3 regions of the Mizugakiibacter sp. genome follow, and region 1 is predicted to be linked to each of the others. Evidence: predicted binding sites of a transcription regulator. Region 1 holds the regulator's gene; each other region holds the start of a gene.
What was found. The regulator sigma-54, encoded in region 1, starts transcription at its own class of promoters, with help from an activator protein. The targets are predictions, from matches to a motif close to TGGCACGNGCNTTGC.
Positions count from the first base shown of each region.

Region 1 (10,354 bases):
CGCGCGCCCCTGCAGCTTCGGACGGACGGCGAGCTGGCCGCCGCCGCGTGAGCCGGCGTTCAGCCTGGCGCGGGCAGACTGCGGCGCCATGCATACCTTCCTGCCCCGCTTGCTGACGCGCGCGCTGCCGGCACTCGCGCTGGCCTGCATCACGGTCGCCGCGACGGCCGCGCCGCTGTCCGCCTTCACCGCGCGCTACCAGGTCGAGCGCGACGGCGCGGCGATCGGCGAGGCCACGGTGAGCCTGCGCGCCGACGGCGGCGGCCGCTGGGTCTACCGCACCGAAACCAAGGGCACCGACGGCCTCGCCGCGCTGCTCGGGTTGAGCGCGCTGGAAGTCTCGACGCTGCGCTGGGGCGCCGACGGGCGCCCGCAGAGCCTCGACTACCGCTACGACCAGCAGGGCGGCTTCAAGCAGCGCTCGCGCACCGCCCATTTCGACTGGCAGGCCGGCCGCATCGCCGTGCAGGAAGGCAAGGGTCGCTGGGACTACGCCACCGCGCCCGGCGCGGTCGACCGCCACGCCGCCACCCTGGCGATCGCCGCGGCGCTGCGCGCGGGCGCGCAGCAGGTCGCCGTGCCGGTGGCGGTCAAGGATCGCATCGAAGTGCAGCACTTCGCGGTGGCCGGCGCGGAATCCGTCCAGGTGCCCGCGGGCCAGTTCACCGCCCAGCGCGTCGAGCGCCGCGACGACGGCAAGACGATGCATTCCTGGTACGTGCCGAAGCGCTTCCCCGTGCCGGTCGAGATCGCCGGCGGCGACGGCGGCATCACCATGAAGCTGGTGAGCTACGCAGCGCAGTAGGGGCCTGCGTGCAGAGGCGACCGGGAACCTGCGTGCAGGCGGGACCGCCGCACGCCCTCCCTCAATTCGGCAGGCGGCGGATCTTCGCGCCCAGCGTGCCCAGCTTTTCCTCGATGTTCTCGTAGCCGCGGTCGATGTGGTAGACGCGGTCGACCACGGTGTCGCCCTCGGCGACCAGGCCGGCCAGCACCAGGCACGCGGAGGCGCGCAGGTCGGTGGCCATCAGCGGCGCGCCGCTCATGTGCTCGACGCCCTTGATGATCGCGGTGTTGCCCTCGAGGCGGATGTCGGCGCCGAGGCGCTGCAGCTCGTGGGCATGCATGAAGCGGTTCTCGAACACCGTCTCGGTGATCACGCCGACGCCCTCGGCCACGCAGTTCAGCGCGGTGAACTGCGCCTGCATGTCGGTCGGGAACGCGGGATACGGCGCGGTGGTGATGTTGACCGCCTTCGGCCGGCGTCCGCGCATGTCCAGCTCGATCCAGTCCTCGCCGACGTTGATGTGCGCGCCGGCTTCCTCCAGCTTGGCCAGCACCGCGTCGAGGATCTTCGGCCGCGCGTGCTTGGTCAGCACGCGGCCGCCGCTGATCGCGCCGGCGACCAGGAAGGTGCCGGTCTCGATGCGGTCGGGCAGCACCTCGTAGTGGGTGCCGTGCAGGCGTTCCACGCCCTCGATCACCAGGGTGGCGCTGCCCGCGCCCTCGATATGCGCGCCCATGCTGTTCAGGCAGCCGGCGAGGTCGACGACCTCCGGCTCCTGCGCGGCGTTCTCGATGACCGTGGTGCCCTGCGCCAGCGCCGCCGCCATCATGATGTTCTCGGTGCCGGTGACGGTGACCATGTCCATGGCGATGCGCGCGCCGCGCAGGCGACCGGCGCGCGCACGGATGTAGCCGTTCTCGACCTTCACGTCGGCGCCCAGCGCCTGCAGGCCGCGGATGTGCTGGTCGACCGGCCGCGAGCCGATCGCGCAGCCGCCGGGCAGCGACACCTCGGCCTGGCCGAAGCGCGCCACCAGCGGCCCCAGCACCAGGATCGAGGCGCGCATCGTCTTGACCAGCTCGTACGGCGCGAAGCAGCGGTCGGTCGGCCGCGGGTCGACGTGGATCTTCATGCGGTCGTCCAGCACCAGCTGCACGCCCATCTGGCCGAGCAGCTCCATGGTGGTGGTGACGTCGTGCAGATGCGGCACGTTGCCGATGCTGACCGGCTCGTCGGCCAGCAGGCAGGCGGCCAGGATCGGCAGCACCGCGTTCTTCGCGCCGGAAATCGCGACGTCGCCGCTGAGAGGTGTGCCGCCGCTGATAACGATCTTGGCCATGGGTTCCCTTGGTTACTGCCTGCGCGCCGCTTCGTCGGGGGTCAGCGCCTTCAGGCTGAGCGCATGGATCTCGCCGCCCATGCGTTCGCCCAGCGTCGCGTACACCATGCGGTGGCGCGCCAGCGGCAGCTTGCCGGCGAACGCCGCGCTGACCACCTCGGCTTCGAAGTGCACGCCGTCGTCGCCGCGCACCTCGGCGCGCGCGTCGGGGAGGCCCTGCTCGATCAGCGCTTTGATGCTGGCTGTATCCATGGGGAAAAGGTCCGGGGGCGACGGCAGCTCCGGCGTGCAGCTTTGGCTGCCGTTCAGAAGCTACAATGAGGATAGGGAATGTTAATGGAAATCCCCGGGCACAGGAACGGCGTTGCCCGCACTTTTCCCCGATAGCCTCGCCCACCGCCCATGGACGCAACCACCGTGAATGCCCAAATCGAGCTGCCCGCCCCGTCGCCGCTGCTGGACGCGGAGGCGATCACGCGCACCGCGCGCGGGGTGATCGCGATCGAGGCGCTGGCCATCGCGGTGCTGGAACAGCGCATCGAGGCCGCGTTCATCCGCGCCTGCCGCATGATGCTCGCCTGCCGGGGCCGGATCGTCGTCACCGGCATGGGCAAGTCCGGCCACATCGGCCGCAAGACCGCCGCCACGCTGGCCTCGACCGGCACGCCGGCGTTCTTCGTGCACCCCGGCGAGGCCAGCCACGGCGACCTCGGCATGATCACCGAAAAGGACGTGGTGCTGGCGCTGAGCAACTCCGGCGAAACCGAGGAGCTGCTGACCATCCTGCCGGTGATCAAGCGCCAGGGCATCCCGCTGATCGCGATGACCGGCAACCCGAATTCCTCGCTGGCGCGCCAGGCCGACCTGCACCTCGACGTCAGCGTGCCGGCGGAAGCCTGCCCGCTCGGCCTGGCGCCCACCGCCAGCACCACCGCGACGCTGGTGATGGGCGACGCGCTGGCGATCGCGCTGCTGGAGGCGCGTGGCTTCACCGCCGAGGACTTCGCCCGCTCGCACCCCGCCGGCAGCCTCGGCCGCCGCCTGCTGCTGCGCATCTCCGACCTGATGCACGCCGGCGCCAGCGTTCCCAAGGTCCGCGCCGACGCCAGCCTGACCGAAGCACTGATGGAAATGAGCCGCAAGAGCCTCGGCATGACCGCGGTGGTCGATGCCGACGACCATCTGCTCGGCATCTATACCGACGGCGACCTGCGCCGCACCCTGGACGACCACCAGGTCGACCTGCGCAACGTGCACGTCGCCGACCTGATGACGCGCAACCCGAAGACGATCGGGCCCGACAAGCTGGCCGCCGAGGCCGCGCAGCTGATGGAGACGCACAAGATCCACGCGCTGATCGTGGTCGACGGCGAGCGCCGCGTGGTCGGCGCGCTGAACATCCACGATCTGCTGCGCGCGAAGGTCGTATGAGCGCGGGACGGGACGTCGCTTGCCCGGCCCGGCTGCGCAAATGCGCCAAGGGTCGATCGAGACACTTGCGTCGACGCCCCTTCGACCTTTGACCTCCGCCCCTCTCCCAGCCATCGCCTCGTCACCACGCGCCCATGCCCTACAGCCCGCTCGCCGACATGCCCGAGGACATCCGCGCGCGCGCCGCGCGGATCCGGCTGGCCGCGTTCGACGTCGACGGCACGCTGACCGACGGCCGCCTCTGGTACAGCGAGGACGGTCGCGAGCTGAAGGCGTTCAACGTGCAGGACGGGCTCGGCCTGAAACGCCTGCGCGCCAACGGCATCGAGGTGGCGATCGTCACCGCACGGGTCAGCCACACCGTCGCGCTGCGCGCCGAGGAGCTCGGCCTGGTGCACGTCTACCAGGGCCAGGCCGACAAGCGCGCCTGCCTGGAGCGACTGCTGCGCGCGCTGCACCTCGGCCCGGAGCAGGCCACGTTCGTCGGCGACGACCTGCCCGACCTCGCCGCGATGCGCCTGGCCGGCCTCGGTATCGCCGTGGCCAACGCGCACCCGTGGGTGGCCGCGCGCGCGCACTGGCGCACCCAGCGGCGCGGCGGCGACGGCGCCGTGCGCGAGGTCTCCGACCTGCTGCTGGCCGCGCACGGCGTGGCCGAGGCGGAACTGGAGCGCTGGCTGTGATCGAACGGCGCAGCGCGATCGGCGTCGCCGCACTGCTGCTGGCGGCCGGCGCCAGCCAATTGCTGGTGTGGTGGCTGCGCCCGCCGCCGCGCCCCAGCGAAGTGGTCGGCCCGCCGCGCTCCGCCTACACGCTCAACGACTTCACCCTGAACGCGCTCGGCAAGGACGGCCGGCTCAGCCTGCGCGTCGACGCGCCGTACCTGGCGCGTCGCGAGGGCGACGACTCGCTGTACATCAACGCGCCGCGCTTCTTCATGCCCGGCAAGGACGGCGCCGACTGGCACGGCACCTCCGAGTACGGCTGGGTCAGCGCCGACGGCAACCTGCTCAAGCTGCTCGGCAAGGTCGACATGCAGCGCCCGCCGACCGCGCAGCTCGCCGCCGCGGAAGTGCATACTTCCGACCTGACCGCCTGGCTGAACGAAAACCGGGTCGCCACCGACGCGCCGACCCTGATCCGCCAGCCGGGCAGCATGACGCGCGGCACCGGCATGCGCGCCAACCTCGACACGCACGAAATGGAGCTGCTCTCCGATGTCCACTCCCGGTTCACGCCCCGCAAACGTGCGCAGGCTCGCTGAGCTGGCCGTGCTGCTGGCCGGCCTCGCCGCGCTGGCGCCGGCATTCGCGCTGAAGAGCGACGCCGACCAGCCGGTCAGCATCGACGCGCAGAAATTCAGCGGCCGCCAGGGCGACAAGGTCACCTACTCGACCGCCGTGCACATGACCCAGGGCAGCTTCGTCGCCGACGCCGACGCCGCCACCGGCTACTTCGACCAGGACGACGCGATCGACCGCGCCGTGCTCACCGGCAGCCCGGCCAAGATCCAGCAGAAGCTCGACGACGGTACGATGATGTACGGCCGCGCCGACACCATCGACTACCGCGTCAGCGCCAACACGGTGATCCTGGCCGGCAACGCCAGCGTCGTGCAGACCGGCAAGGGCGAGTACCACGGCGCGCGGCTGGTCTACAACACCGACAGCGGCGAAGTCAGCGGCGAAGGCGGCGCAGAAGGCCGCGTGCACATGATCCTGCAGCCGAAGAAGAAGCCCGCGACCGCGGCGCCGGCGGCCGCGCCGGCGCCCGCGTCCTCGGCGGCATCCGCGCCCGCCGCCGCCAGCAGCGCCGGCCCGGCCGGCCAGCCGCGCTAAGCCATGCTCGCCGCCAAGGGTCTGCAGAAGCGCTTCCGCGCGCGCCAGGTGGTGCGCGATTTCGGCTTCGACATCAAGCAGGGCGAAGTGGTCGGGCTGCTCGGCCCGAACGGCGCCGGCAAGACCACCTGCTTCTACATGGTGGTCGGCCTGATCGAGGCCGACGCCGGCCGCATCACGCTGGACAAGCAGGACATCACCGGCCTGCCGATGCACGCGCGCGCCAAGCTCGGCATCGGCTACCTGCCGCAGGAGCCGTCGGTGTTCCGCCGCCTGACCGTGGCCGAGAACGTGCTCGCCGTGCTGGAACTGCGCGAGGGCCTGGACGCACGCGCGCGCGAACGCGAGCTGCAGGGCCTGCTCGACGAGCTGAAGGTGTCGCACATCGCCGACCAGAAGGGCGTCAGCCTGTCCGGCGGCGAGCGCCGCCGCGTCGAGATCGCGCGCGCGCTGGCGGCGCGGCCGCGCTACATGCTGCTGGACGAGCCGTTCGCCGGCGTCGATCCGATCTCGGTCGGCGAGATCCAGCGCATCGTGCGCCATCTCAAGGAACGCCGCATCGGCGTGCTGATCACCGACCACAACGTGCGCGAGACGCTCGGCATCTGCGACCGCGCCTACATCCTGAACGAGGGCGAGGTGCTGTCGCGCGGCACGCCGGCGCACATCCTCGCCGACGAGAAGGTGCGCGAGGTCTACCTGGGCCGCGAGTTCAAGCTGTAGCGGCGCGCTTCACGCTTCCGCGCGCTCCCCCTAGCCGCCTGCCCGCCCCCGGGGTAGCATCGGGCTGCGTCATCCGGCAACGCTCGCATGAAACCGGGACTCCAGCTCCGCCTACACCAGCAGCTAGCGCTGACCCCCCAACTGCAGCAGGCGATCCGGCTGCTGCAGCTCTCCCAGCTCGAACTGGAAACCGAGCTGCGCCAACTGGTCGAATCCAACCCCATCCTCGAATTCGCCGACGAAGCCGGCGACGACGCGTCCGCAGGCGCGGACGGCGCCGAGCCTTCCGCGGACGGCGGCGGCGACGAAGCGCCGGCGGCGGCGGCGGAAAGCGCGCCGGAAACCGCCGCCGACAGCTGGGATGCCGAACCCGACTTCGGCTTCGAGCCCAGCTACGCGGGCGGCGGCGCCGGGAGCGACGACGACGCGCTGGAACCGCAGGACGCCGCGCCGGTAGGCCTGCGCGAGCACCTGCAGTGGCAGCTCAACCTGACCCCGATGTCCGAGCGCGACCGCGCGATCGCCACCGCGCTGATCGACGCGCTGGACGAGGACGGCTACCTGCGCGAGGGCCTGGAGCCGGTCGCCGCCACGCTGATGCCGCTGTTCCCGGTCACGATGGAAGAGATCGAGGCGGTGCGCCATCGCGTGCAGCGCTTCGACCCGGTCGGCGTGGCCAGCCTCGACCTCAAGGACTGCCTGGCGGTGCAGCTCGAACTGCTGGAACCGGCCACCGAGGGCCGCGCGCTGGCGCAGCAGATCGTCGCCGGCGAGCTCGAACTGCTGGCGAAGCAGGACCTGGCGCGGCTGGCGCGGCGCCTGCGCGCCGACGACGGCGATGTCGCGATCGCCGCCGCGCTGATCCGCAGCCTCGACCCGCGTCCCGGCGCGGCGCTGAACCCGGCGCCGATCGAATACGTCGCGCCCGACGCCTACGCGTGGAAGGTCGACGGCCGCTGGCGCGTGTCGCTCAGCCCCGGCTCGCAGCCGAAGCTGGCGGTCAACCAGCACTACTGCTCGCTGATCGCGCGCGCGCGCCGCGAGGACGCCGCCTACCTGCGCGGCCAACTGCAGGAGGCGCGCTGGCTGCTGAAGAGCCTGAAGGCGCGCGCCGACACCCTGCTCAAGGTCGCCGAGGCGATCGTGCGCGCGCAGAGCGCATTCCTCGAATACGGCCCGGAGGCGATGAAGCCGCTGGTGCTGCGCGAGGTCGCCGAGCAGGTTGGCATGCACGAATCCACGATCTCGCGCGTGACCACGCGCAAGTACCTGCACACGCCGCGCGGCACCTTCGAGTTCAAGTATTTCTTTTCCAGCGGCGTCTCCACCGACGACGGCGGCAGCGCCTCGGCCACCGCGATCCAGGCGATGATCCGCAAGCTGGTCGCCGACGAGGACCGCCGCCAGCCGTTCTCCGACCAGGCGCTGGCCGAGGAACTGCACCGGCGCGGCATCCAGGTCGCGCGGCGCACCGTCGCCAAGTACCGCGAGGCGCTGCGCATTCCCAGCTCCGGCGAGCGCGTGCGCGCGGGCTGAACGAGGAGGAGGAACTTCGCGCACGCCGGCCGGCTCACACGAACAGCTAACGGCGCTCCGCAGGGGCGGCGCGCCGGCCACCGCCGCGGCGACGCGGCGTCACGACGAAGTAGGAGGCGGTTATGCAGATCCAGATCAGCGGCCACCAGGTTGAAGTCACTCCGGCGCTGCGCGACTACGTGCGGATGCGGATGGAGCGCCTCGAGCGCCACTTCGACAACCTCACCTCGCTGAACATCGTGCTCACCGTGGAGAAGCTGGAGCACCGCGTCGACGGCACGCTGGCCGCCGCGGGCCGCGTGCTGCACGCCGTGGCCAATGCCGCCGACATGTACGCCGCGATCGACGCGCTGGTCGACAAGCTGGTCGCACAGTTGCGCAAGCACAAGGAAAAGGTCACCGACCACCGCGCCAAGGACGCGCTGTCCGCGCGTCCGGACTGAAGCGGCGCGCAGGGATGCGGTTCATCGACCTGCTCGGCCCGGAGTCCGTCGCGACCGGGCTGCGCGCAGGCAGCAAACACCGTCTGTTCGAGGAGATCGCCCGGCGCCTGGCGCCGGGCGATTCCGCATTGGCCGTACTGGAAGCGCTGACCGAGCGCGAAACCATGGGCGGCACCGCGCTGGGCGCCGGCGCCGCGCTGCCGCACGGGCGCTGCGACGCGCTGGCCGCGCCGCTCGGCGGCCTGTTCCGGCTCGCCGCGCCGATCGCCTGGGACGCCGGCGACGGCCGGCCGATCGACCTGGTCGCCGCACTGGTGGTGCCGGTGCAGTTCACCACCCGCCACCTGGAACTGCTGGCCGAGCTCGCCGAAGCGTTCGCCGACCCCGACCTGTGCGCGCGCCTGCGCGCCGCGCCCGACGCGGGCGCCCTGCGCGGCGAACTGGCACAATGGAGCGCACGCCGCGGCTGAAGCCGTCCGATCCGGAACGTCCGCGCGGCGCCCGCTGGCCCATCCCGGAACCGCGAACCTTGGATCGACTCACCGCGCGACAACTGTTCGACGGCGTGCACGAGCGCATGGCCCTGCGCTGGATGGCCGGCGCGCGCGGCGAGACGCGCGCGCTGGAGCCGAAGGAATCCGAATCGCGGCGGCCGTCGCTGATCGGCTACCTCAACGTGATCTACCCGAACAAGGTGCAGATCATCGGCACCGAGGAGCTGAACTACCTCGACAGCCTGGACTCGCGCCAGCGTTGGGAGACGGTGCAGAAGATCGTGCAGGCGCGGCCGACCGCGCTACTGGTCACCAAGGACCAGGCCGTGCCCGCCGACCTGCGCGAGGCGGCCGAGGAAACCGACACGCCGCTGTGGGTCAGCGCCAAGCGCGGCCACGAGCTGCTCACCTACCTGCAGTACCACCTGGCGCGCACCCTGGCCAAGCAGGTCGTGCTGCACGGCGTGTTCATGGAAGTGCACTCGATCGGCGTGCTGATCACCGGCGAGTCGGGCACCGGCAAGAGCGAGCTGGCGCTGGAGCTGATCACCCGCGGCCACCGGCTGGTCGCCGACGACGCGCCCGAATTCACCCAGATCGCGCCCGACGTGATCGACGGCACCTGCCCGGAGATGCTGCGCGACCTGCTCGAAGTACGCGGCCTGGGCGTGCTGAACGTGCGCGAGATGTTCGGCCACACCGCGGTCAAGCCGTCCAAGTACCTGCGCTTGATCGTGCACCTGAAGCCGCTCAAGGAATGGACCGACGACGCCGACGCGCTGAAGCGCCTGACCGGCGACGTCGGCTACCGCGACGTGCTCGACGTGAGCGTGCCGATGATCACCATCCCGGTCGCCTCCGGCCGCAACCTCGCGGTGCTGGTCGAGGCCGCCGTGCGCAGCCACATGCTGAAGAGCAAGGGCATCGACCCCGCGCAGACCTTCATCGACCGCCAGGCGCACCAGTTGCGCCGCCTGCCGCCCTGGTGACGCCATGCAAGACGACGCCCCCGACAAGAACAAGCCCGATCGCCGCCGGCCGCCGGCGATCGCGCACGCCGACAACACCCGCCTGGTGGTGCTGACCGGCCTGTCCGGCGGCGGCAAGACGGTCGCGCTGCGCGCGCTCGAGGACCTCGAGTTCTACTGCGTCGACAACCTGCCGGCGGCGCTGATGCCGCAACTGGTCGCGGCGATCAGCGAGGGCCGCGGCCCGCATTCGCGCATCGCCGTCGGCGTCGACGTGCGCAACCGCAGCGCCGACCTCGAACGCATGCCGGGCGTGCTCTCGCACCTTGCCGGCGAGGGCGTCAAGGTCGACCTGGTGTTCCTCGACACCCGCGACGACGTGCTGATCAAGCGCTACTCGGAGACGCGCCGGCGCCATCCGCTGTCGACCGAGGGCCTGGCGCTGCAGGACGCGATCATGCTGGAGCGCAAGCTGCTGCGCCCGCTGTCGGCGATCGCCGACCGCGTGATCGACTCCAGCGACCTCAACGTGCACCAGTTGCGCCGGCTGATCGCCACCGAATTCGGCACCGCCAGCGGCGAAATGACCGTGCTGTTCGAGTCGTTCGCGTTCAGGCGCGGCCTGCCCGCCGACGCCGACTTCGTGTTCGACGCGCGCTGCCTGCCCAACCCGCACTGGGACCCGCGGCTGCGCCCGCTGTCCGGCAAGGACGCGGCGGTGCGCGAGTACCTCGAGGGCCAGCCGCTGGTCGGCCAGTTCCTCGCCGACATCGAGCGCATGCTGGACACCTGGCT
Region 1 covers NZ_JBDKSX010000092.1:18,808-29,161, reverse strand. The annotation lists gene purN (phosphoribosylglycinamide formyltransferase) at 1-51, shown strand, start outside; gene ABFC67_RS09745 (DUF3108 domain-containing protein) at 89-805, shown strand; gene murA (UDP-N-acetylglucosamine 1-carboxyvinyltransferase) at 867-2,126, opposite strand; gene ABFC67_RS09735 (BolA/IbaG family iron-sulfur metabolism protein) at 2,139-2,378, opposite strand; gene ABFC67_RS09730 (KpsF/GutQ family sugar-phosphate isomerase) at 2,556-3,557, shown strand; gene ABFC67_RS09725 (HAD hydrolase family protein) at 3,692-4,240, shown strand; gene lptC (LPS export ABC transporter periplasmic protein LptC) at 4,237-4,821, shown strand; gene lptA (lipopolysaccharide transport periplasmic protein LptA) at 4,805-5,395, shown strand; gene lptB (LPS export ABC transporter ATP-binding protein) at 5,399-6,118, shown strand; gene ABFC67_RS09705 (RNA polymerase factor sigma-54) at 6,206-7,654, shown strand; gene raiA (ribosome-associated translation inhibitor RaiA) at 7,777-8,097, shown strand; gene ABFC67_RS09695 (PTS sugar transporter subunit IIA) at 8,112-8,567, shown strand; gene hprK (HPr(Ser) kinase/phosphatase) at 8,627-9,580, shown strand; gene rapZ (RNase adapter RapZ) at 9,585-10,354, shown strand, end outside.

Region 2 (10,354 bases), on a different contig from region 1:
GCCCGGCCGAGGCCGTTGATCTCGCCGACCGTGGCGCCGATGCGCTTGCTGGTTTCCTGGTCGAGCTGGTCGAACTGCGCGGCGAGGCCGTGGAAACGCGCGGTCAACGCGTTGGCCTGGCCCAGCAGCGCCTGCCGCGTCGGCGAGTCGGCCGGATAGTTGGCGAGGTCCTGGATCGCGCCGTAGAACGCATCCAGCGCGGGCTGCAGGCCGGCGGTCTGGTCGGCCAGCAGGTTGTCGACGCGGCCGGCCAGTTCGCCGAAGGTGCCGAACCGGCTCTGCCCCGAGGTCGCGCCGCGCACCTGATCGGTGAGGTACTGGTCGTACAGCCGCTGCACCGATTGCACCGTGGTGCCCTGGCCGACGTAGAACGGCCCGGTCTGCTGCGCCGGCCGCGCGACGAAATCGGCGCGCTGGCGGCTGTAGCCGTCGGTGTTGACGTTGGCGATGTTGTGGCTGGTGGTATCCAGCGCGATCTGCGACGACAGCAGGCCGGAAATGCCGGTGGAAAGCATGTCAGCCATGGCGGGGGGCACTCCTGGCGGTCGGGGCGTGCACGCGCATCACCCTCGGGTTGGCGGCAGCGCGGCGGATTCCTTGAGCGCCGCCAGCGCTTCGTCCATCTGTGCGCTGTGCGCGATCGCGCGCAGCTTGGCCGCGTAGGCGGGGTCGGTGGCGTAGCCGGCGGACTGCAGCGCCTGCGCGAAGCCGGCGACGTCGTCGCCGCGGCCGAGTGCCGCGGCGTAGCGCGGGCTGCGGCCGAGCAGGCGCGTGTAGTCGGCGAACGCCTCGGCCGGCGAGGCGTAGGCGCGGAAGCTGTCCTGCCGGCGCACCGCGACGCCGTCCTCGAATTCCAGCGTCGGCACGTTCACCCGCGACCCGTCCCAGCCGTCGCCGGCCTTGATGCCGAACAGGTTGAAGCTGGCGCTGCCGTCGGCGTGCTGCGGCATGTGCTTGCCCCAGCCGGTTTCCAGCGCGGCCTGCGCCAGCAGCGCGCGCGCGGACACGCCGAGCTGCTTCGATGCCGCCTGCGCGTACGGCGCCAGCGCCTGCACGAATTCCTTCGGCCCGCTCGGCAGCCAGCGCCCGGCGAACTTCTGCGCGCGCGCGGCGAAGTCGCCGAGCGCGCCGCCAGTCCGCTCCATCAGCACGCCGAGCTGGTCGGCGGCGGCGGCGTCGAGCGCGGCCGGCGCGGCGCTCGGCACGCCGCGCAGCGCGCCGGAGAGCGCGGATGCGCCGTCCGGCGCGGGCGCCGCCGCACCGCCGAGCTGGCGCATCAGCATCGCGGCGATGCCGAGGCCGTGGCCGCTGTTCGACAGCGACACGGCGAGCTGCTGGTCGAACATCTGCTGGTAGGCGCGGGTCTGCTCGCTGTCGAACAGGCCGTCGCCGGGGCTGGCCTCGCGCATCGACTTGAGCAGCATCTGCGTGAACAGCGCCTCGAACTGCTGCGCGGTCTTCGCCAGCGCACCGCTGTCGTTGCGCTTCGCGGCCGCCTTCAGCCGGTCGAGGCCGGCGAAGTCGGTATAGGTGCCGAGGCCGCGCGCATCGACTGCCATGGCCGCCTCAGATCACCACCAGCTGCGCGTGCAGCGCGCCGGCTTCCTTCAGCGCCTGCAGGATCGCGACGAGGTCGCTCGGCGCGGCGCCGACCTGGTTCACCGCGCGCACGATGTCGTCGAGGCTGACCCCCGGCGCGAACTTGAACATGTGCCCGCCGTGCTCGGTGACCTGCACGCTGGACTGCGGCACCGTCGCGGTCTGCCCGCCGCTGAACGGCGCCGGCTGGCTGACGTAGGGCTGCTCGCCGATGCTGACCTCGATTGCGCCGTGCGCGACCGCCGCCGGCGACACGCGCACGTCGGAGCCGATCACCACGGTGCCGGTGCGCGAGTTGATCACCACGCGCGCCGAGGCCGCCGCCGGCTGCACGTCGAGATCCTGCAGCGCGCCGAGGAAGGCGACGCGCTGCGAGGCATCGGCCGGCGCCTGCACCGCGACCGAGGTCGCGTCCAGCGCTTGCGCGGTGCCGGCGCCGAAGGTGCCGTTGATCGCCTGCACCATGCGCGCGGCGGTGGTGAAGTCGGGCGTGTTCAGGTTCAGCACCAGCGGTCCGCCGGCGGCAAAGCCGTTCGGCACCGCGCGTTCGACGGTGGCGCCGTTGGGGATGCGCCCGCTGTTGGAAATGTTCACCTGCACGCTGGAGCCGCTCTTGCCCTGCGCGCTGATGCCGCCGATCACCAGGTTGCCCTGCGCGACCGCGTACACCTGACCGTCGGCGCCGCGCAGCGGCGTCATCAGCAGCGCGCCGCCGCGCAGGCTCTTGGCGTTGCCGATCGAGGCCACCACCACGTCGACCGCCTGCCCGGGCTTGGCGAACGGCGGCAGTTCGGCGGTGACCGTCACCGCGGCGACGTTGCGCAACTGCGGGCGCACGTTGTCCGGCACGGTGATGCCGAACTGCTGCAGCATGTTCTCCAGGCTCTGCGTGGTGAACGGCGCCTGGCTGGTCTGGTCGCCGCTGCCGTCGAGGCCGACCACCAGGCCGTAGCCGATCAACTGGTTGCCGCGCACGCCGGCCACCTGGGCCAGGTCGCGCACGCGTTCGGCGTGCAGCGGCGCGGCGAAGCAGGCCAGCAGCGCGGCCGCCGCCAACATGCCGAGTGCGGCGCCGAATGCGCGCATGCGGCGCCCGACGTGGGCGAAGCGCGGGTGTCCTGCGCGCGCCGGCTCTTGTCTCCCTCTCCCCAGCGGGGAAAGCGAATCCTGTCTCCCTCTCCCCCCCGGGGAGAGGGCCGGGGTGAGGGGGACGCGCCCAGCGCGCGCGCCTCGAACATTCATTCCATCGCGAGTAGCCGTGCTCATCGGTTCGTATCCTGCGCATCGAGCGCGGGAAGCACGGACGCTGCGCGTCCGTCCCCCTCACCCTGCCCGCTCCCCGCCGGAGAGAGGGGAAAAGACGCGCCGTCACGGGGCGCGCTGCGTGCCGCAATCCGGCCGGCCCGCGCGCGCATCAGAACGGCATCCACTTCGAGCTGAAGAAGCGCGACAGCCAGCCCTTGCTGTTGGCGTCGGCCAGCGTGCCCTTGCCGGTGTAGGCGATGCGCGCGTCGGCGACGCGCGTGGACGGCACGGTGTTGTCCGGGCCGATGTCCTGCGGGCGCACGATGCCGGCGATGCGCACCAGTTCCTGTCCCTGGTTGATGGTCAGCCACTTCTCGCCGCGCACCAGCAAATTGCCGTTGGCGAGACGCTGCGCCACGGTGACGGTGATCTCGCCACTCAACTGGTTGCTCTGGCTGCTGGAGCCGGAGCCGTCGAAGGCGCGCTCGCCGTCGAGGCCGATCGACGCGGCCTTGCCGTGCAGCGAGGCGACGCTGCCGAGGATGGTCGGCGCGGCGAGATCGGTCTTGTCCTTCTTGCTGGTGGTGGTGCTGGCCTTCTTGCTGGCCTGGGTGTTCTCCACCAGCACGATGGTGAGGATGTCGCCGGCGCGGTGCGCCTTGGGGTCGCTGAACAGTTCCATGTTCTGCGCGTCGTGCCAGATCGCGCCGTCCGCCGGCGCGGCGGCGGCCACCGCCGGTTCCGGCATGGTCGGCGCGTACGACGTGTCGGCGCGCGGCGGCGCGCTCATGCAGCCGGCCAGCGCGGCGCACGCCACCAGCGCGCACGCGCGCGCCAAGCCGTGTGCCCCCGCGGTCCGCCTCTCGCCCTGCGCTTTCATCGGCCGCGCCCCCTCACGTGTGCTGGTTGATGAACTGCAGCATCTGGTCGCTGGCCGAGATCGCCTTCGAGTTCATCTCGTAGGCGCGCTGCGTCTCGATCATGTTGACCAGCTCCTCGACCACGTTGACGTTGGAGGTCTCCAGCGAGCCCTGCGCCAGCGTGCCGAGGCCGTTCAAACCCGGGGTGCCGGTCTGCGGCGTGCCGCTGGAAGCGGTCTCGACGTACAGGTTCTGCCCGCGCGGCTCGAGGCCGGCGGGGTTGGCGAAGTCGGCGAGCTGCAGCGTGCCGACCTGGATCGGCGCGGCCTGCCCCGGCACCTGCGCGGTGACGGTGCCGTCGGCGCCGATGGTGATGCTCTGCGCGTTGGTCGGCAGGGTGATCGACGGCTGCAGCGGATAGCCTTCGGCGGTGACGATCTGGCCCTGCGCATCGAGGTGCAGCGAACCGTCGCGGCTGTAGGCGACGCTGCCGTCGGGCATCTGCACCTGCAGGAAGCCGCGGCCCTGGATCGCCACGTCCAGCGAATTGCCGGTCTGCACCAGGTTGCCCTGGGTGAACAGCTTCTCGGTGCCGACCACGCGCACGCCGGTGCCGAGCATCAGCCCGGACGGCGACTGCGTCTGCTCGGAGGTCTGCCCGCCGGCCTGGCGCACGTCCTGGTACAGCAGGTCCTCGAACTCCGCGCGCGAACGCTTGAAGCCGGTGGTGTTGACGTTGGCCAGGTTGTTGGAAGTGACCGCCATGCGCGTCTGCTGCGCGTCGAGGCCGGTCTTGGCGATCCACAGGGCTGAGAACATCGTCGTTCGCTCCTCGCGCCGGGTTCACCGGCGCGCACGTGCATGAAAGGGATCAGGTCGCCTGCAGCAGTTGCGTGGCCGCGCGGGCGTTGTCGTCGGCGCTGCGGATGCCGCGCACCTGCATCTCGAACTGGCGCGCCAGCTCGATCATGCGCACCAGTTGCTCCGACGGGTTGACGTTGCTGGACTCGATCACGCCCGAGGCGAGGCGCACGCCGGCATCGGCCGGCGCCGTGCCGTCGCCGGCGAGGCGCATCAGGCCGTCGCCGCCCTTGGCGAGCTGCGCCGGCTCCGGGTTCACCAGCTTGATGCGGCCGACCACGGCCAGCGTGGCCGGACCCTGCCCCTGCGGCACCACCGACACCGTGCCGTCGTTGCCGATGGTGAGCTGCGTGTACGGCGGCACCGAGATCGGGCCGCCGTCGCCCAGCACCGGCTGGCCGGTGGCGGTGGTCAGCAGGCCGTCGGCGCCGACCTGCAGGCTGCCGGCGCGCGTATAGCCTTCGCCGCCGTCCGCCGCCTGCACGGCGATCCAGCCTTGGCCCTGCACGGCGACGTCGAGGTCGCGGCCGGTGGCGACCTGAGGACCGGCGGAGAGATCCCAGCCGGTGCCCTGCGCGACCGCGTTGATGCGCGAACGCTCGCCGTCGCCCAGCACCGGCACGCTGCGGAACGCCGACAGCTCGGCCTTGAAGCCGGCGGTGTTGGCGTTGGCGAGGTTGTGCGCCACCTCGGCCTGCGCGCGCATGGTCTGCGTCGCGCCGGTCATCGCCACGTACAGCGAGCGGTCCATGCGTCAGTCCCCCCGCTCAGTTGTGGATGTTGATCACCGTCTGGGTGATCTTGTCGTCGGTGGAGATCATCTGCGCGTTCGCCTGGTAGTTGCGCTGCGCCTTGATCATGTTGACCAGCTCGGCGGTGAGGTCGACGTTGGACGCTTCCAGCGCGCCCGACTGGATCTCGCCGAGGTTGCCGCTGCCGGCGGTGCCGCGCACCGCCTGGCCGGACTGGAAGGTCTCGCCCCAACTGGTGTTGCCGAGCTGCTGCAGCGCCTGCGGGTCGGCGAACGTCGCCAGCGCGACCTGGCCGAGCGCGCTCGACTGGCCGTTGGAGAAGCGCGCCGAGACCACGCCGTCGGCGCCGACCTCGATGCCGCTGAGGCGGCCGGTGGCGTAGCCGTCCTGCTGGATGCCGGTCACCGAGAAGGCGTTGCCGTACTGCGTGGCGCTGCCGAAGTCGAGGGTCAGCGCCAGCGGCTGCGCGCCGGCGTTCACCACCTGCGGCGGGAACGCCAGCTTGCCGCCGGCCGGCGACTGCAGCGCGCCGTTCTGGCTGAACACCACCTGCTGCGATGGGCCGGCGGCATTGCCGTCGAGGTAGAGATACGTGTCCCAGGTGTTGACCGCCGCGTTCTTGACGAAGTACAGCGTGCCGGTGTGGGTCGCGCCCAGCGAGTCGTACACGGTGAACGCGGTGGACTGGTTGAAGCTGGTCGGATCGGTCGGGTCGAACGGCGCCGTGACCGGCGGCGTGGCGTCGGCCGGCAGGTTGAGCTGCAGCTGCGCGTTGGTCGAGGCCTTCGGCGCGCTCTGCGAGGTGATCAACTGCAGGTCGGTCAGCGCGCTGATGTCGAAGCCGCCGGAGGCGGTCGGCGGGTACACCTGCAGGCGTTCGCCCTGCGGATTCACCACGTAGCCGTTGCGGTCGGGGCTGAACGCGCCGGCGCGCGTGTAGGCGAGGCCGGAGCCGCTGCGCACGGTGAAGAAGCCCTTGCCGCTGAGCGCGAGGTCGAGGCTGTTGTTGGTGTACTCGATGTTGCCCTGGCCGAACTGCTGCGACACCGCGGCGACGCGCACACCGTTGCCGATTGCGGTGGTGCTGACGTCCTGCGACGACACCGAGAACAGGTCGGCGAATTCGGCGCGCGACTGCTTGAAGCCGGTGGTGTTGACGTTGGCGATGTTGTTGGAAGTGACCTCGAGATCGGACGCTGCCGCATTGAGGCCGCTGAGCGAAACGTTGAACGGCATGACTGCTCCCCCTTGGGATCACATGATCTGTTTGACCTGGTCCAGCGTGGTCGCGCCGACGCCGTCCACCTGCAGGGTCGGCGCGGCGCCGGTGGCGCCGACGCTGACCCCGGAAACCGCGCCGACCACGTAGGTGCCGGCCGCCTGCGACGCGCCGCCGCTCCACACCTGCGCCGACACCGCGTAGTTGCCGGCGGGCATCGGCGTGCCATCGTCGGCCTTGCCGTCCCAGGCGAATTGGGCGAGGCCCGCCGGCCGCTCGCCGAGGTTCAGGCTGCGCACGAGCTGGCCGCTGGCGTCGGTGATCTTCACCACTACCGTGCCGCCGGCCTGCACGTCGACGCCGCCGCCGACCGTGCCGCCGGCAGCGAGGTTGGCGGTGCTGCCGGGCACCATCACGCGGTGCCCGACCAGGTCGGCCGCGCGCAGCGCCTGGTCGGCCTGCAGCGACGCCGCCAGCGCGTTGAACGAGGTCTGCAGGCCCTGGATGCCCGATACCGTGCTGAACTGCGCGAGCTGGCTCATGAACTCGCCGCTCTCCATCGGCTTGGTCGGATCCTGGTTGCGGAACTGCTCGATCATCAGCTTGAGGAAATCGCTCTGTCCGAGCTGGTCGCGCGAACCCGAGCCGGACGATGTCGCCATCGCCGTGTTGAGCGAGTTGCCGATCGCGTTCATGTCGGTCACGTGGACTTCCTCACTTGCCGAGGTCGAGGGTTTTCAGCGCCAGTTGCTTGGCGTTGTTCATCACCTCGACGTCGTTCTGGTAGGCGCGCGAGGCGGAAATCATGTTGACCAGCTCGTCGACCGGGTTGACGTTCGGCGTGTAGACCTTGCCGTCGGCGTCGGCCAGCGGATTGCCCGGCTCGTAGCGGCTGCCGACCGGCGCCTGGCTCTCGGTGACGCCGAGCACGCGCACGCCGCTCGCCTCGGCGTCGCGGCCGAGGCCGCGCTGGATCGCCGCGAACACCGGCTCGCGCGCGCGGTAGACCGTGTCCGGGCTGGAGCCGACGCTGTCGGCGTTGGCCAGGTTGGACGCGGTGGTGTTGAGGCGCACCGACTGCGCGGCCATGCCGCTGGCGGCGGTGTCGAAGATGCGGAACAGGGACATGCTCAGCCACCTCCGGTGATGGCGGTGCGCAGCATGCGGATCTGCGCGGTGATGAAGGTGAGGCTGGCCTGGTAGCGCACGCTGTTTTCGGCGTACGCGGCCTGCTCCATCTGCGGATCGACGGTGTTGCCGTCCATCGACGGCTGCAGCGGCACGCGGTACTTCAGCGCGGCGCCGGTGGCGGGATCGCTGCCGGCCGCGGCAGGGTGGCCGGGTTCGGTGAGCGCCAGGCGCACGTCGCCGGCCGCATCGCCGGACTGCGCCGCCAGCGCGCTGCGGAAATCGACGTCGCGCGCGAGGTAGCCCGGCGTGTCGGCATTGGCCAGGTTCGACGCGAGCACTTCCGCGCGCCGCTGCCACAGGCTCAAGGCCTGCGTGTGGATGCCGAATAGTGGATCGTTGCCGTTGCTCATCGCCCGCTCCCGTTCGTGGGATCGACGGGCTGCCGGCAGCAAGGAGCGTGCCACTGCGTCCGCAGGTAGCGGCGACGCGGGCTGCAGGCCGCGCCGCGCAAGGCGATGCGCGACATGCGGCAAGTTCTTGCCGGTGCCGGCGGCAGGCCGCGACCGCGGCGGCGACGGAAAACCGTCGCGCCGGCGAATACCCGCGGATCAGCCCCGCTGCGCGCGCACCTGCGCCAGCAGCTCCAGCACGCTCGCGGCCAGCAGGTCGGGCTGGAACTTGGCGACGAAGCGGTCGGCGCCGACGTCGCGCACCATCGCCTCGTTGAAGCCGCCGCTCAGCGAGGAGTGCAGCACCACCTTCAGCGGCGCCAGCGCGGCGTCCTCGCGGATCGCGCGGGTCAGCGCGTAGCCGTCCAGCGCCGGCATCTCGATGTCGGAAATCACCAGCGCGACGCGTTCCTCGGGCGCAAGCGCGGCCTGCTCGCGCAGCATCGCCAGCGCCTCGCGGCCGTCGTGCGCGACCACGCACTCGATCTCCATCTGCTTCAGCACCTCGACCAACTGGCGGCGCGCGACCGCGGAGTCGTCGGCCACCAGCACGCGCCGCGGCTGCGCCTCGGCGCGCTGCGCGGCGTTGCGCAACCGCGACGACACCTCGGCCTGCGCGCCGTTGACCTCGGCGAGGATCTGCTCGACGTCGACCACCGCCACCAGTGCACCGTCGATGCGCGTCACCGCGCTGACCCGCGCGCCGTAGCCGAGGCCGTGGCCCGGCGTCTCCATGTCGGCGCCGTCGCAGTGCACGATGCGCTCGACGTCGCGTACCAGGAACGCCTGCACCGAGCGGCTGAACTCGCTGACGATCAGGTGCGCCTCGGCCGGATCCTGCAGCGGCGGATAGTTCATCGCGCGGATCAGGTCGATCACCGGCAGCGTGCGCCCGCGGTAGTCGACCGCGCCGGCGACCAGCTCGTGCATGGTCGGCAGGCGTGCCAGCGGCGGGCAGCGCAACACCTCGCGCACCTTGAACACGTTGATCGCGAAGCGCGAGCCGCCGTCGAGGCGGAACAGCAGCATCGCCGTGCGGTTGTGCCCGGCGAGGCGGGTGAAGCGGTCGACGCTGTCCAGCAGGGCAGTGGCCATTCGCATGCGTTCCGTGGCGGATGCACGGTTATCGGCGCGGCGGGGCGGGAGCTTGAGGGAGGCCGGCGTGGGACAACGCAGATGCGCCCGTCGCGTCCTTCGCCACGCATGCCATCGATTTGCGACGCGCCGTTTCCATTCTCCACCCCCGCTCCCCACTCCATCCCCAATGGCACACGTCTTGCTTCCTCAAGTTTCGACGCTTCGGCGCGATCTGTATGCCGAACCCCCTGCCATCACGAGCGCACCGATGACCCTCCTGTTCAGCCAGCACGTCCACGCCCTCGCCGCCGCTGCCGCCGCCGGCGATCGCGAGCGCCTCGCCGCGCTGACGCGACGCCATCCGGCCGCCGCGCGCGCGCTGGCGCCGGCGCTGGCCGCGCTGGCGGAAGGCGCGCCGCAGGCGGGCACGGCCGTGCTGCATGGCGCGCGTGCGCTGGAACAACAGGGCATCGCGCTGAACGGCGCGCGCGTGCTGGCGCGCGAGCTGGGCGAACTGGGCGCGGGCTTCGACGGCTGCCGCCAGGGCGTCGGCAATTTGACGGCCGCCGCCGCCGGCATCGCCGCCGGTGCGCGCGAGGCCGACGCCGCCGGCGCGCGCGTGCGCACCGGCATCGCGCGCGGCGCCGAAGCGGTGTCCGGCCTGGACGGCCAGCATCGCCTGCTGCGCAGCGCGCTGTCCGGCATGAGCCAGGCGCACGCGCAGTTCGCCGATTTCTCCGGCGAGATCCGCCGGCTCACCGCCAGCGTGCAGGAGATCGCGCACCAGACCAACCTGGTCGCGCTGAACGCGGCGATCGAGGCGGCGCGCGCCGGCGACGCCGGGCGCGGCTTCGCCGTGGTCGCCGACGAGGTCAAGCAACTCGCCGAGAAGACCGCGCAGGCGACTGCCGAGATCGAGGCGGTCACCACCACCATGAGCGAATTCTCCGGCCAGCTCGACCAGGCCGTCGACGACGGCCTGCGCCGGCTCGACCAGGCCGGCGCGACCGCCGCCGAAGCCGCCGCCGCGCTGACCGAGGCCGGCGCCGCGTCCGCCGACGGCGCGGCGCGGATGGCCGCCGCCGCCGATGCCGCGGACGGCGTGCGCCGGCATGCCGAGGGCGCGGCGGAATCCCTGGGCGCGCTGGCGCGCCGGCTCGA
Region 2 covers NZ_JBDKSX010000121.1:7,274-17,627, forward strand. The annotation lists gene flgK (flagellar hook-associated protein FlgK) at 1-524, opposite strand, end outside; gene flgJ (flagellar assembly peptidoglycan hydrolase FlgJ) at 564-1,559, opposite strand; gene ABFC67_RS12925 (flagellar basal body P-ring protein FlgI) at 1,567-2,658, opposite strand; gene flgH (flagellar basal body L-ring protein FlgH) at 3,014-3,682, opposite strand; gene flgG (flagellar basal-body rod protein FlgG) at 3,738-4,523, opposite strand; gene flgF (flagellar basal-body rod protein FlgF) at 4,576-5,316, opposite strand; gene flgE (flagellar hook protein FlgE) at 5,333-6,553, opposite strand; gene ABFC67_RS12950 (flagellar hook assembly protein FlgD) at 6,572-7,231, opposite strand; gene flgC (flagellar basal body rod protein FlgC) at 7,251-7,664, opposite strand; gene flgB (flagellar basal body rod protein FlgB) at 7,667-8,077, opposite strand; gene ABFC67_RS12965 (chemotaxis protein) at 8,276-9,211, opposite strand; gene ABFC67_RS12970 (methyl-accepting chemotaxis protein) at 9,462-10,354, shown strand, end outside.
Region 2: flgB (flagellar basal body rod protein FlgB) is a predicted target of sigma-54. The motif match lies at 8,116-8,130, and genes of this name have one in related genera.

Region 3 (10,354 bases), on a different contig from region 1:
AGCCCACCCTACGCCCAGCCTACGTCACGTGCGCGCGCGGCGCGTTCAGCGCAGCAGCGCCTCGTACATGTAGTAGTGGCAACGCTGCATGCCGAGGCCCGCGTACGTCGCCTGCGCGCGCGCGTTCTCGGTTTCGACGTACAGGCGCAGCCCGCAGACGTCGCCGCGCGCGCGCGCGCGGCGCTCGACCTCGGCGTACAGCGCGCGGAACGCGCCGCCGCGGCGCGCGTGCGCGGCGACGTACACGCTCTGGATCCACCAGAAATCGCCGTCGCGCCAGTCGCTCCATTCGTGCGTGACCAGCAGGCAGCCGGCCGCTTCGCCGCCGCGCTCGGCGATCAGGTAGAAGCCGCGCGCCGGTTCGTCGAACACGCGCGTCACGCCGCGCGTCAGCACCGCGCGGTCCAGCGTCTTCGCCTCGGTCTCCAGCGCCATCGCGGCGTTCCACTCGACCAGGCGGGGAATGTCGGCGCGGCTGGCGTCGCGGATCAGGATCTCGCTCATCGTCGTCCTCATGGTTTGCGCGGCGCGCGGCGCCGCGAGGCGCCGAGCTTGCGGGTGAGCGTGTTGCGGCCGAGCCCGAGCGCGGCCGCGGCGTGCTGGCGGTGGCCGCCGTGCGCAGCCAGCGCGGCGTCCAGCAGCACGCGGTCGAAGACCTCGCGCGCGCGCGCATGCAGGTCGCGCGCGCCGTGCGCGAGTTCGGCGTCGGCCCAGGCGCGCAGCGCGTCGCTCCATTCCGCGCCCGGCGCCGCGGCCTGCGCGCCGTCGTGCAGGATGTCCTCGGCCAGCACGGTGCTGCCGGGCGCGATCACCGCCATGCGCCGGCACAGGTTCTCCAGCTGGCGCACGTTGCCGGGCAGCTCCAGCGCGGCCAGCGCCTTCAGCGCGGCCGGCGCGAAGTGCTTCTCCGGCAGCTTCAGCTCGCGCGCGGCGGCGGCGAGGAAATGCTTCGCCAGCAGCGGAATGTCCTCGCAGCGTTCGCGCAGCGCCGGCAGGCGGATGCGCACCACGTCGAGGCGGTGCAGCAGGTCGGCGCGGAATTCGCCGCGCGCCACCTTGGCGTCGAGGTCCTGGTGCGTCGCCGCGATCACGCGCACGTCGGCATGCAGCAGTTCGCGGCCGCCGACGCGGTAGAACTCGCCGCCGGCGAGCACGCGCAGCAGGCGCGTCTGCAGCGCCTGCGGCATGTCGCCGATCTCGTCGAGGAACAGCGTGCCGCCCTCGGCCTGCTCGAAGCGGCCGTGGTGGCGGCGCGCGGCGCCGGTGAAGGCGCCGGCCTCGTGGCCGAACAGCTCGGATTCGAGCAGCTCGGCCGGAATCGCCGCGGTGTTCAGCGCCACGAACGGTCGCTCGCGGCGCGCGCTCTCGCGGTGCAGCGCGCGCGCGGCCAGCTCCTTGCCGGTGCCGGTCTCGCCGACGACCAGCACGGAGAGATCGCTGGCGGCGACGCGGCCGATCAGGCGGAACACCTCGCGCATCGGCGCGCTTTCGCCGAGCAGCGCGGACGGCGGCTCGGCGCTGCGCGCGGCGACGGGCGCGGCCGGCGCGCTGTCCAGCGCGCGGCGCACCGCGGCCAGCGCCTGGTCGAGGTCGAACGGTTTGGCGAGGTAGTCGAACGCGCCGGCGCGGTAGGCCGCGGCGGTACTGCCGACGTCGGTGTAGGCGCTCATCACGATCACCGGCAGCGCCGGATGCTCGCGCTTGACGCGCGCCAGCAGGGCGAGGCCGTCGCCGTCGGGCAGGCGCACGTCGGTCAGCAGCAACGCCGGCGTCCCGCGCGCCAGCGCGCGCGCGACGTCATCGACCGCGGTGAATTCGCGCACCGCGTAGCCGGCCTCGCGCAGCGCGGTGGCCAGCACGAAGCGCACGCCGCGGTCGTCGTCGAGCAGGAAGATTTCGGGAGCGTGCGGCGCGTTCATCGCGGCGTCTCGTCGGCGGTTTCGCTCGGCAGGCGCAGCACGAAGCAGGTCAGCCCGTTGCGGCGCAGGTGTTCCAGCTCGCCGCCGTGCTCGCGCGCGATCTCGCGCGCCAGCGCCAGCCCGAGCCCGCTGCCTTCGGCGCGGCCCGACACCAGCGGCAGGAACAGCGTCGCCTCCAGCGCCGCCGGCACGCCGCGGCCGTCGTCCTCGACTTCGACGCGCAGCCAGCGCCGTGCGCCGCCGCCGCGCACGCCGGCCTCGGCGCGCGTGCGCAGCACGATGCGCGACGCGCCGGCCTCGACTGCGTTGCGGCCGAGGTTCAGCAGCAGTTGCAGCAGGCGGTCGGCGTCGCCGCGCACCGCCGGCAGGCTGGGATCGTAGTCGCGCACCACCGCGAGATCGGCGCGCTCGGCGCCGAGCAGCGCGGCGAGGCGGTCGAGCAGGCCGTGCAGGTTGACGCTGGCCGGCACCAGCGTGCCGCGCGCGCCCAGCAGGCGTTCGGTCAGCGCGGCGAGGCGGCCGGCTTCGGTGAGGATCAGCTCGGCCAGCGCGCGCTGCGCCGGCTCGTCCAGCTTGCGCAGCAGCAGTTGCGCCGCGCCCGATACGCCGGCCAGCGGATTGCGCACCTCATGCGCGAAGCCGCGCAGCGACTCCGACAGCCGCGGCGCCTCGGCCTGCGCCGGCGCGGCCGGCTGCGCTTCCAGCAGCAGGCCCTGCGGCAGCGGGTTGAAGCAGAGGTCGAGGCGCACCTCCGCGCCCGGCGCCGCGCACACCGCCAGGCCGCGCACGCGCAGCAGGCGGCGCTCGTCCAGCGCCCGCCGCGCCAGTTCGACCAGTACCGGCTCCGCCGGCGCCAGCACGCCGAGCGGCTTCCCCACCAGCCGCGCCGCGCCCACTCCCACCAGCTCGCCCAGCCCCGGATTCACCCGCCGCAGGACCAGCCCCTCATCCAGCCAGGCGACGCCGGTGGCGAGCTGGTCGAGCAGGGGCGCGGCGTCGATGGGGCCATGGGGGTGCATTGCACCATGATAGTGCATTCATGGCGGCTGACCGCTCCGGCATGTGTTTCGCCGTGATCGTGCTCAAGTTCGCTGTGGCAATCGTGTGCTCGCCTGGGCAGGGTTTGCGGCCCGGGTGTACACGCCCTGCAAGATCGCGGCGTGCATTTGGCGGGAACCGACAGCGCACACTGTGGCGCGGAGCACGGCGGGGCGGAGCCACAGGGTGGAGAGGATTAATTGGCGACGTCCCCAAAACTGCAGCGCGGCGTAGCGGTCGAAATCGCCACTAGCGACCCCCCCCCCCTTACACGAACGGCCCATTAGGAGTGTAGGATTTCATCCACGGGCGGACATGAGGAACAACCGATGGCTACAAAGGGGACGGTCAAAACCACAGCTGCCAGTGGGCGCGCCATGTTTTCGGGTTTCAAGATGGCGAGCAACGGGGCGATGGTCGTTGAACGCAGTAAGCTCCATGATTCTGACGGCTATAAGCGCCAAGTCCAGGCATTGACAGTGCTCAAGGAACATCGGAAGGAAAAAGTAAAGTAACGCAGCGATTGGGCCCCATCGGGCCCAATTTTGTCTCCAGGGGGAGCAACAGGGATGGGCCCAGCAGTCTTTGCGCTGATTTTTCTTTCGAGCGGATATTTGCTCCTGCGCCGTTGGTCGATCACCAGGCCTCACGCGCTAAGCTGGGATGGCCACGCACTCTACTTCAGTGTGGTTGTGGCCTCTATCGTTCTCGCGGTCGAGGCCGACATCCTCCGAGAAATTGTCGAGAGGTCCGGAGCGCTTGGGGTGCAATTTAATGCGAAGATTTCCGGAGTGCTATCCGCATTCGCTACAGAAAACAAACTGAGCGTTCTTGGAGTGACGGCTGTCTGGTCCGTTCCGATCGCGGCTATTAGTTTCACTCTGCTGAATGTCCCTATCCGATTCTCGTCGTTTCTTCGCGTTCAACTTTACTTGAGGTTGAGTTGCCTCGGTGAACTCGAAGAGTTTCTCCTGATCACAAGCGCTCGAAATTTGCCTGTCATGCTAACGTTGGCATCAAGAAAGGTTTATGTAGGATTTTCGCTTGAGGCTAATGCTTCGCGGGGTAAGAAGGACTGGGTCAGGATCGAGCCACTGCTTTCCGGTTATAGAGATAATGATCAGGAGTTCGTAGACACGACTGACTACAGTTGGTTACATGCCGGCGGTTCCCAACAGAACTTTAGGCGGGAAGACTTCGACATCATTGTTCCTGCCTCCGAGATTGTCTCGGCTCATGCATTCGACCTAAACATCTATGTTCAGCGGTTCCTGAATGGCGGAACATCTTCTTCGTCGGCGAGTGTTCCCGAAGGAGCAGACACCGTAAGTGGTGCAAGCAATGCGCGCGTCGAACGCGCCGCAGGCCAGCCCACGACTAAAAGTGAAAGACTTTACTGGAGCTTCTGCGGTGCGCTGGCGGGATTGGCTCCAGTCGCATATTTTTCGTGGTGGCTCGTTTCAGTTTTTTGGATATTGATGACAGCGCTACTGGCTTATGCGAGTGTTATTGATAGTGAAGGATCATGACCCTTGTTGGAAAACGGTATCAGGTTCACTTACACGCGTTTGAATTGCGCGTTTGAATTGCGGTCGCCGCGTTGCCTCGCTCGGCCATCGTTGGATAACTGCTGTAAAAGTTGAGTAACTACCTGATGCCCGGGCTTCGTTGTCGGTGCTCAGGCTGCGAGTATCGCGGGATTGGCTTCAGTGACTTCTCTGCTCGAGGACTGACCGACACCTCTGCCGTTATGCTCGGCACTGAAACCGCCACGGGGCGGTCTTTGGGGAGAGCGTTGCGATGAGGTACGTAGCCGGCGGTTTCCTGCTGTCGCTGTTGCTTGCCGCGCCGCTGTCGGCGCAGAACGTCGGTACCGTGAGGCCGATGGTGGTGCCCAAGGTCGCCGATACCGTGCAGATCGACTACCGGGCGCAGTGGGAGCAGGAGCGGGCGAAGAACCAGCAGTTGCGCGAGGAGAACGCCAGCCTGCATGCGCAGCTGGAGGCGTGGACGCGCAAGGGCGGCAGCCAGGTGCACGCCTATTGCGAGACGCCGACGGTGAGCGCCAACAGCGCCGGCGCGCGCAACGACTGCGCGGCGGCGGGCTACACCTGCGAACCGGTCAGCGGTCTGTGCCGGACCAGCGCGGCCAATTCCGACCAGTGCGCCGGCGGCCGTACGTGGTGCGTGTACGGCAACCGCTGCGTGCGGTCCGCGGAAGAGTGCCGGCCCTGAGCTGCGGCCGCGACTTCGAATCGTAATGCATCCACCTCGACCGGCGGCGCCGACCGTGCCGCCGGTCGACTCCAGGCGCGGCAGCTAGCCGCTGCCCGGGCCGCGATTGCGAAAACGCACAGCCGCCCTCATCTGCGGACGCATCGCTCGAGGGGTGGCTCCATGGACACGACGCGGCACGACGGATTGCATGCAACGCTTCTCGCCGACGGTTTCGCCTTCGTTCCCGCCGCGCGCATGCGCGCGCGGCTGGAGGCGCACGGCGCTCTCGCCGACGGCGACGCGTTCGCGGCGAGCTGGGACGCGCTGGAGCCCGACACCTACATGGCCGACCACGGCCGCTACCGGCGCCGCCGCCACGCGGTGTTCGCGGCGGACGCGGGCGGCGCGATTGCGCGGCAGCCGCACCAGCCGCACTACCAGAGCCGCGAGTACAACCCGCTGAACGGCGGCGTCGAGCGCTGGTTCGCGCCAATCGAGGACGCGATCGGCGCGGGCGCGACGCTGCGCGCGGTGCTTGCGTACTGCCGCGCCCTGTTCGGCGGGCTCGCGCCCGAGGTGCGGCGCTGGCATATCGAAGTGCACCAGTTCCGCATCGAGGCGCGCGCCGGCGAACCCGGTTTGCCGACGCCGGAAGGCGTGCACCGCGACGGCGTCGACTACGTGCTGGTGCTGCTGGTGCGCCGCCGCAACATCGCCAGCGGCACCACGACGATCCACGCGCCGGGCGGCGCGGCGCTGGGCAGCTTCACCCTGGCCGATCCGTTCGACGCCGCGCTGGTGGACGACCGCCGCGTGTTCCACGGCGTCACCGCGGTGCAGCCGCTGGATGCCGCGCAACCGGCCTGCCGCGACGTGCTGGTGGTGACGTTCCGCCGCGCCTGAGCGGCGCGCGTCAGCGCACGAAGAACCAGACGACGCCGACCACCAGCGCCACGCGCAGCGCGTGGTAGAGCGGGCGGTTGGCGCGCTTCAGGCGCTTGCGGTATTCGCCGGCCGTGTGGGCGAAGCCGTACACGCGGTTGACCACGCCGACGCGGTCGCTGTCGAGGTTCTGCGTCGCGGTGGCGCGGCCGAGCAGGCCGCCGATCCAGCGGTTCAGCGCGCGCATCGGCGCGGTGCGCAGCGGGCGCTCGACGTCGCAGAACAGGATCACGCGCGTTTGCCCGGTACGGTTCTCGGCCCAGTGCACGTAGGTTTCGTCGAACAGCACGTCCTCGCCGTCGCGCCAGGCATACGGCTCGCCGTCGACGATGATGCGGCAGGCGTCGGAGTTGGGCGTGACCAGGCCGAGGTGATAGCGCACCGCGCCGGCGAACGGATCGCGGTGCGCATTGAGCTTGGCGCCCGGCGGCAGCAGGGTGAACATCGCCGCCTTCACCGAGGGAATGCCGCGCACCAGCTCGACCGTCTTCGGGCACAGCGCGCGCGCCGACGGCAGCGGCTCGTCGTACCACTTGAGGTAGAAACGCTTCCAGCCTTCCTTGAAGAACGAGTTGAAGCTGGCGTCGTTGTTCTTCGCCGCGGCGCGGATGTAACCCTCGTCGGAAAGGCGCAACGCCTCGTCGCGGATGGCCTGCCAGTTCGCCTTCAGCACGTCCAGCTCGGGAAAGGCGCCGCGGTCCAGGTACGGCCGCGCCGGCATTTTCGAGAACAGGAAGGCGAACACGTTGTACGGCGCGAGGAACGCCGAGTGGTTCACCAGTTGGCGCAGGAACGGCAGGCGCACCTTGCCGCGCAGGTGCACGACCAGCACGGCGGCGAGGAAGGCGTACAGGACCAGGAACTTCGGTCCGAGCAGGTCGATGTGCATGGCAGACGGGGTGCGAGCAGCGCGCGCGACGGCGCGGCGTAACGCGCATTATGCGGCCAAGCCCCCCGCCGTTCACCCCGCGCCGGAGCGGGGGCGCTTTCGTGGGAGCCTGCGTGCAGGCGACCCGGGCGTCGCGGCGAGGCAGGCGCCTTGCGGCGCCGCCACCCTCACCCCGACCCTCTCCCGCCGGCGGCGGGAGAGGGAGACAAGCGCCATGGCATCACCGTCCGCGACGCCCATGCAGGAGCCTGCGTGCGGGTGACCCGAGCGTCGCCACGAAGCAGGCGCCTTGCGGCGCCGCCACCCTCACCCCGACCCTCTCCCGCCGGCGGCGGGAGAGGGAGACGAGCGCCGTGGCATCACCGTCCGCGACGCCCATGCAGGAGCCTGTGTGCGGGCGACCCGAGCGTCGCCACGAAGCAGGCGCCTTGCGGCGGCGCGCGCCGTCAGATCGAGTAGTACATCTGGTACTCGAGCGGGTGCGTGGAGGCGCGGAACCGGGTGACTTCCTGCATCTTCAGCGCGATGTAGCCGTCGATGAAGTCGTCGGAGAACACGCCGCCGGCCTTGAGGAAGCCGCGGTCCTTGTCCAGCGCTTCCAGCGCCTGGTCGAGGCTGGAGCACACGGTCGGGATGTTCTTCTCTTCCTCCGGCGGCAGGTCGTACAGGTCCTTGTCGGAGGGCGCGCCCGGGTCGATCTTGTTGAGGATGCCGTCCAGGCCGGCCATCAGCAGCGCGGTGAAGGTGAGGTAGCCGGAGTTGACCGGATCCGGGAAGCGGATCTCGATGCGGCGGCCCTTCGGGCTGGACACGAACGGGATGCGGCAGCTCGCCGAGCGGTTGCGCGCGGAATAGGCCAGCATCACCGGCGCCTCGAAGCCCGGCACCAGGCGCTTGTAGCTGTTGGTGGTGGAGTTGGCGAACGCGTTGATCGCGCGCGCGTGCTTGAAGATGCCGCCGATGTACCACAGCGCGAGCTGGCTGAGGCCGCCGTACAGCTCGCCGGCGAACAGGTTCACGCCGCCCTTGGCCAGCGACTGGTGCACGTGCATGCCCGAGCCGTTGTCGCCGACGATCGGCTTCGGCATGAACGTCACCGTCTTGCCGTTCTGGTGGGCGGTGTTCTTGATGATGTACTTGGTGGTCAGCAGCTCGTCGGCCTTCTTCACCAGCGTGTTGAAGCGCGTGCCGATCTCGCACTGGCCGGCGTTGCCGACCTCATGGTGGTGTACCTCGACCGGGATGCCGGCCGCTTCCAGCAGCTTGCACATGTCGGCGCGCAGGTCGCCCAGCGAGTCGACCGGGCTGACCGGGAAGTAGCCGCCCTTCACGCCCGGCACGTGGCCGTGGTTGCCGTCCTCGTGGCGGCGGCCGGTCGCCCACGCCGCTTCCGCCGACTCGATCTCGTAGGACACGTGGCCCATCTCGTTGCGGTAGCGCACCGCGTCGAAGATGAAGAACTCCGGCTCCGGGCCGAAGAACGCGGTGTCGGCGATGCCGGTGGACTTGAGGTAGGCCTCGGCGCGCTTGGCGATCGAGCGCGGATCGCGCGCGTACGCCTGCATGGTCGACGGCTCCAGCACGTCGCAGGAAAGGATCAACTGCTTGTGCGCGGAGAACGGATCCATGGTCGCCGTCGCCGGGTCCGGCATCAGCACCATGTCCGACTCGTTGATGCCCTTCCAGCCGGCGATCGAGGAGCCGTCGAACATCTTGCCGTCCTCGAAGGTGTCGGCGTCGATGGCGTGCGCGGGGAAGGTGACGTGATGCTGCTTGCCCTGCATGTCGGCGAAGCGCAGGTCGACGAACTCGACCCCCTCGTCCTTGATCAGCTTGAGCACGGAATCGGCGGACATGGGCTACCTCGGTGCGGTGGATGGATGCGCCTTCCATAGCAAGGGGCGCGCCAGCCATGGGTTGCGTTGCCGATCAATCGGTTGCACGGCAGTGTGGCAGGGGCGTCCGTGCGAGCGCACCATGATGACGCAGGTTCGGGGCGCATGAAGCACCAAAATGGTGCGTCATTGCGGAGCCATGAACACAACCGCCACGACAGGGTTCGCCATGCGCCGACCGCCGTCGATGGCGTCAGCCGCCTCCGGTATAGGCGACGCGGGCGATCCAGTTGCGCTTGCGCCGGGCCAGGCGGTCGTCCGACGCCTCGCCCTCGTGGCTGACCGGCGAACGGGAAAGCAGCGCGGGCGCCACGCCCTCGAAGGTGTTCACGTTGACCACCGCGTACAGGCGGCCGTCGATGCGGCTGGTGGCCACCGGCACCACCCCGCAAACGGCGCACACATGGAACTCGGCGGTCCGCGTGCCGAACGCGTACTTCGACACGTGCGCGGCATCGCGCACGCGCACCTCGAGCGAACCGGCCGGGCACGACGTCCACACCCCGCCGTGCCGCGTGCAGAACGAGCAGGTGCAGGCGCGCGAGGCAATCTCCGCCGGCTCCGGCGTCCAGTCGAGCGTGAACGCGATGTTGCCGCAGTGGCAGCGGCCAGTGATCAGCATGCAGGCGCCTCGCGTGCCCCGAGCGCCCAGACTACGACCCGGCGCGGCGTGCGGCCAAGTCCGCATGCCCGGGCATGCCTGCGCCGGGACGGGCGTTGCCGGGTTCGATTTCGCCACTCTGCGGTGAAACGGCAGGCTGTCGTGGCGGTTGGCGCAGACCTGAACCTGGCCCTGTCTCTCTACTCGTTCCTGACGATATCGACCGAGATCTCCACCGCCGGAGTCGCGCCCCTGTTCTCAAGCCAGTGCGTGGTGTTCCTGTCCTCGGGCCAGCCCACCCCGGCCCGTAGTCCGTAGCGACTCCATTCCGATGGTCGGTGATCGCACCTTGCAGTATGTAGACGATGCCCGGCCTGCCCTTGTGGTCGTGGATCGGCCCGAAGACGCCTCCTGGCTCGATGGTCACCATACGCATTCGAAGCTGGCGCCCTGCCATGCCCTCGATCTCAGGGCCAAGGTCGACCGTTGCACGCAACTTCACCGCCACGCCTTTCGTTTCGGGTGCCGCCTGTGCGTCGCTCATCGTGCCGTCCTCCGTGCTTCAGGGGTCGAACGTCGCGCTTGCGCCGACGCCCCGAGACCTTTTCCGCGTTGCACCGCGCGAACGTCGATGGCAAACGTGTCGGTCGCCGGAGCGAGCAAGCCGATTACGCTTCTGGCCCATCCTCGCCGATTGAACGTGCGGTTTCGCCCCGGTGGGTGAGCAGGGCTTTCGAGCGGCGCAAGCCGCGAGCCTGCATGGCTCACTCCAAGGCCGCATACACGACTGCAACCGATCCGCTCCGCCGCCCGCGCATCACACGGTCACTTGCAGGGGGAGAGTTCCTACGAA
Region 3 covers NZ_JBDKSX010000027.1:34,228-44,581, forward strand. The annotation lists gene ABFC67_RS02855 (GNAT family N-acetyltransferase) at 46-504, opposite strand; gene ntrC (nitrogen regulation protein NR(I)) at 513-1,919, opposite strand; gene ABFC67_RS02865 (ATP-binding protein) at 1,916-2,938, opposite strand; gene ABFC67_RS02870 (hypothetical protein) at 3,527-4,486, shown strand; gene ABFC67_RS02875 (hypothetical protein) at 4,758-5,192, shown strand; gene ABFC67_RS02880 (2OG-Fe dioxygenase family protein) at 5,355-6,077, shown strand; gene ABFC67_RS02885 (aspartyl/asparaginyl beta-hydroxylase domain-containing protein) at 6,088-7,005, opposite strand; gene glnA (type I glutamate--ammonia ligase) at 7,452-8,861, opposite strand; gene ABFC67_RS02895 (hypothetical protein) at 9,094-9,522, opposite strand.
Region 3: glnA (type I glutamate--ammonia ligase) is a predicted target of sigma-54. The motif match lies at 8,900-8,914, and genes of this name have one in related genera.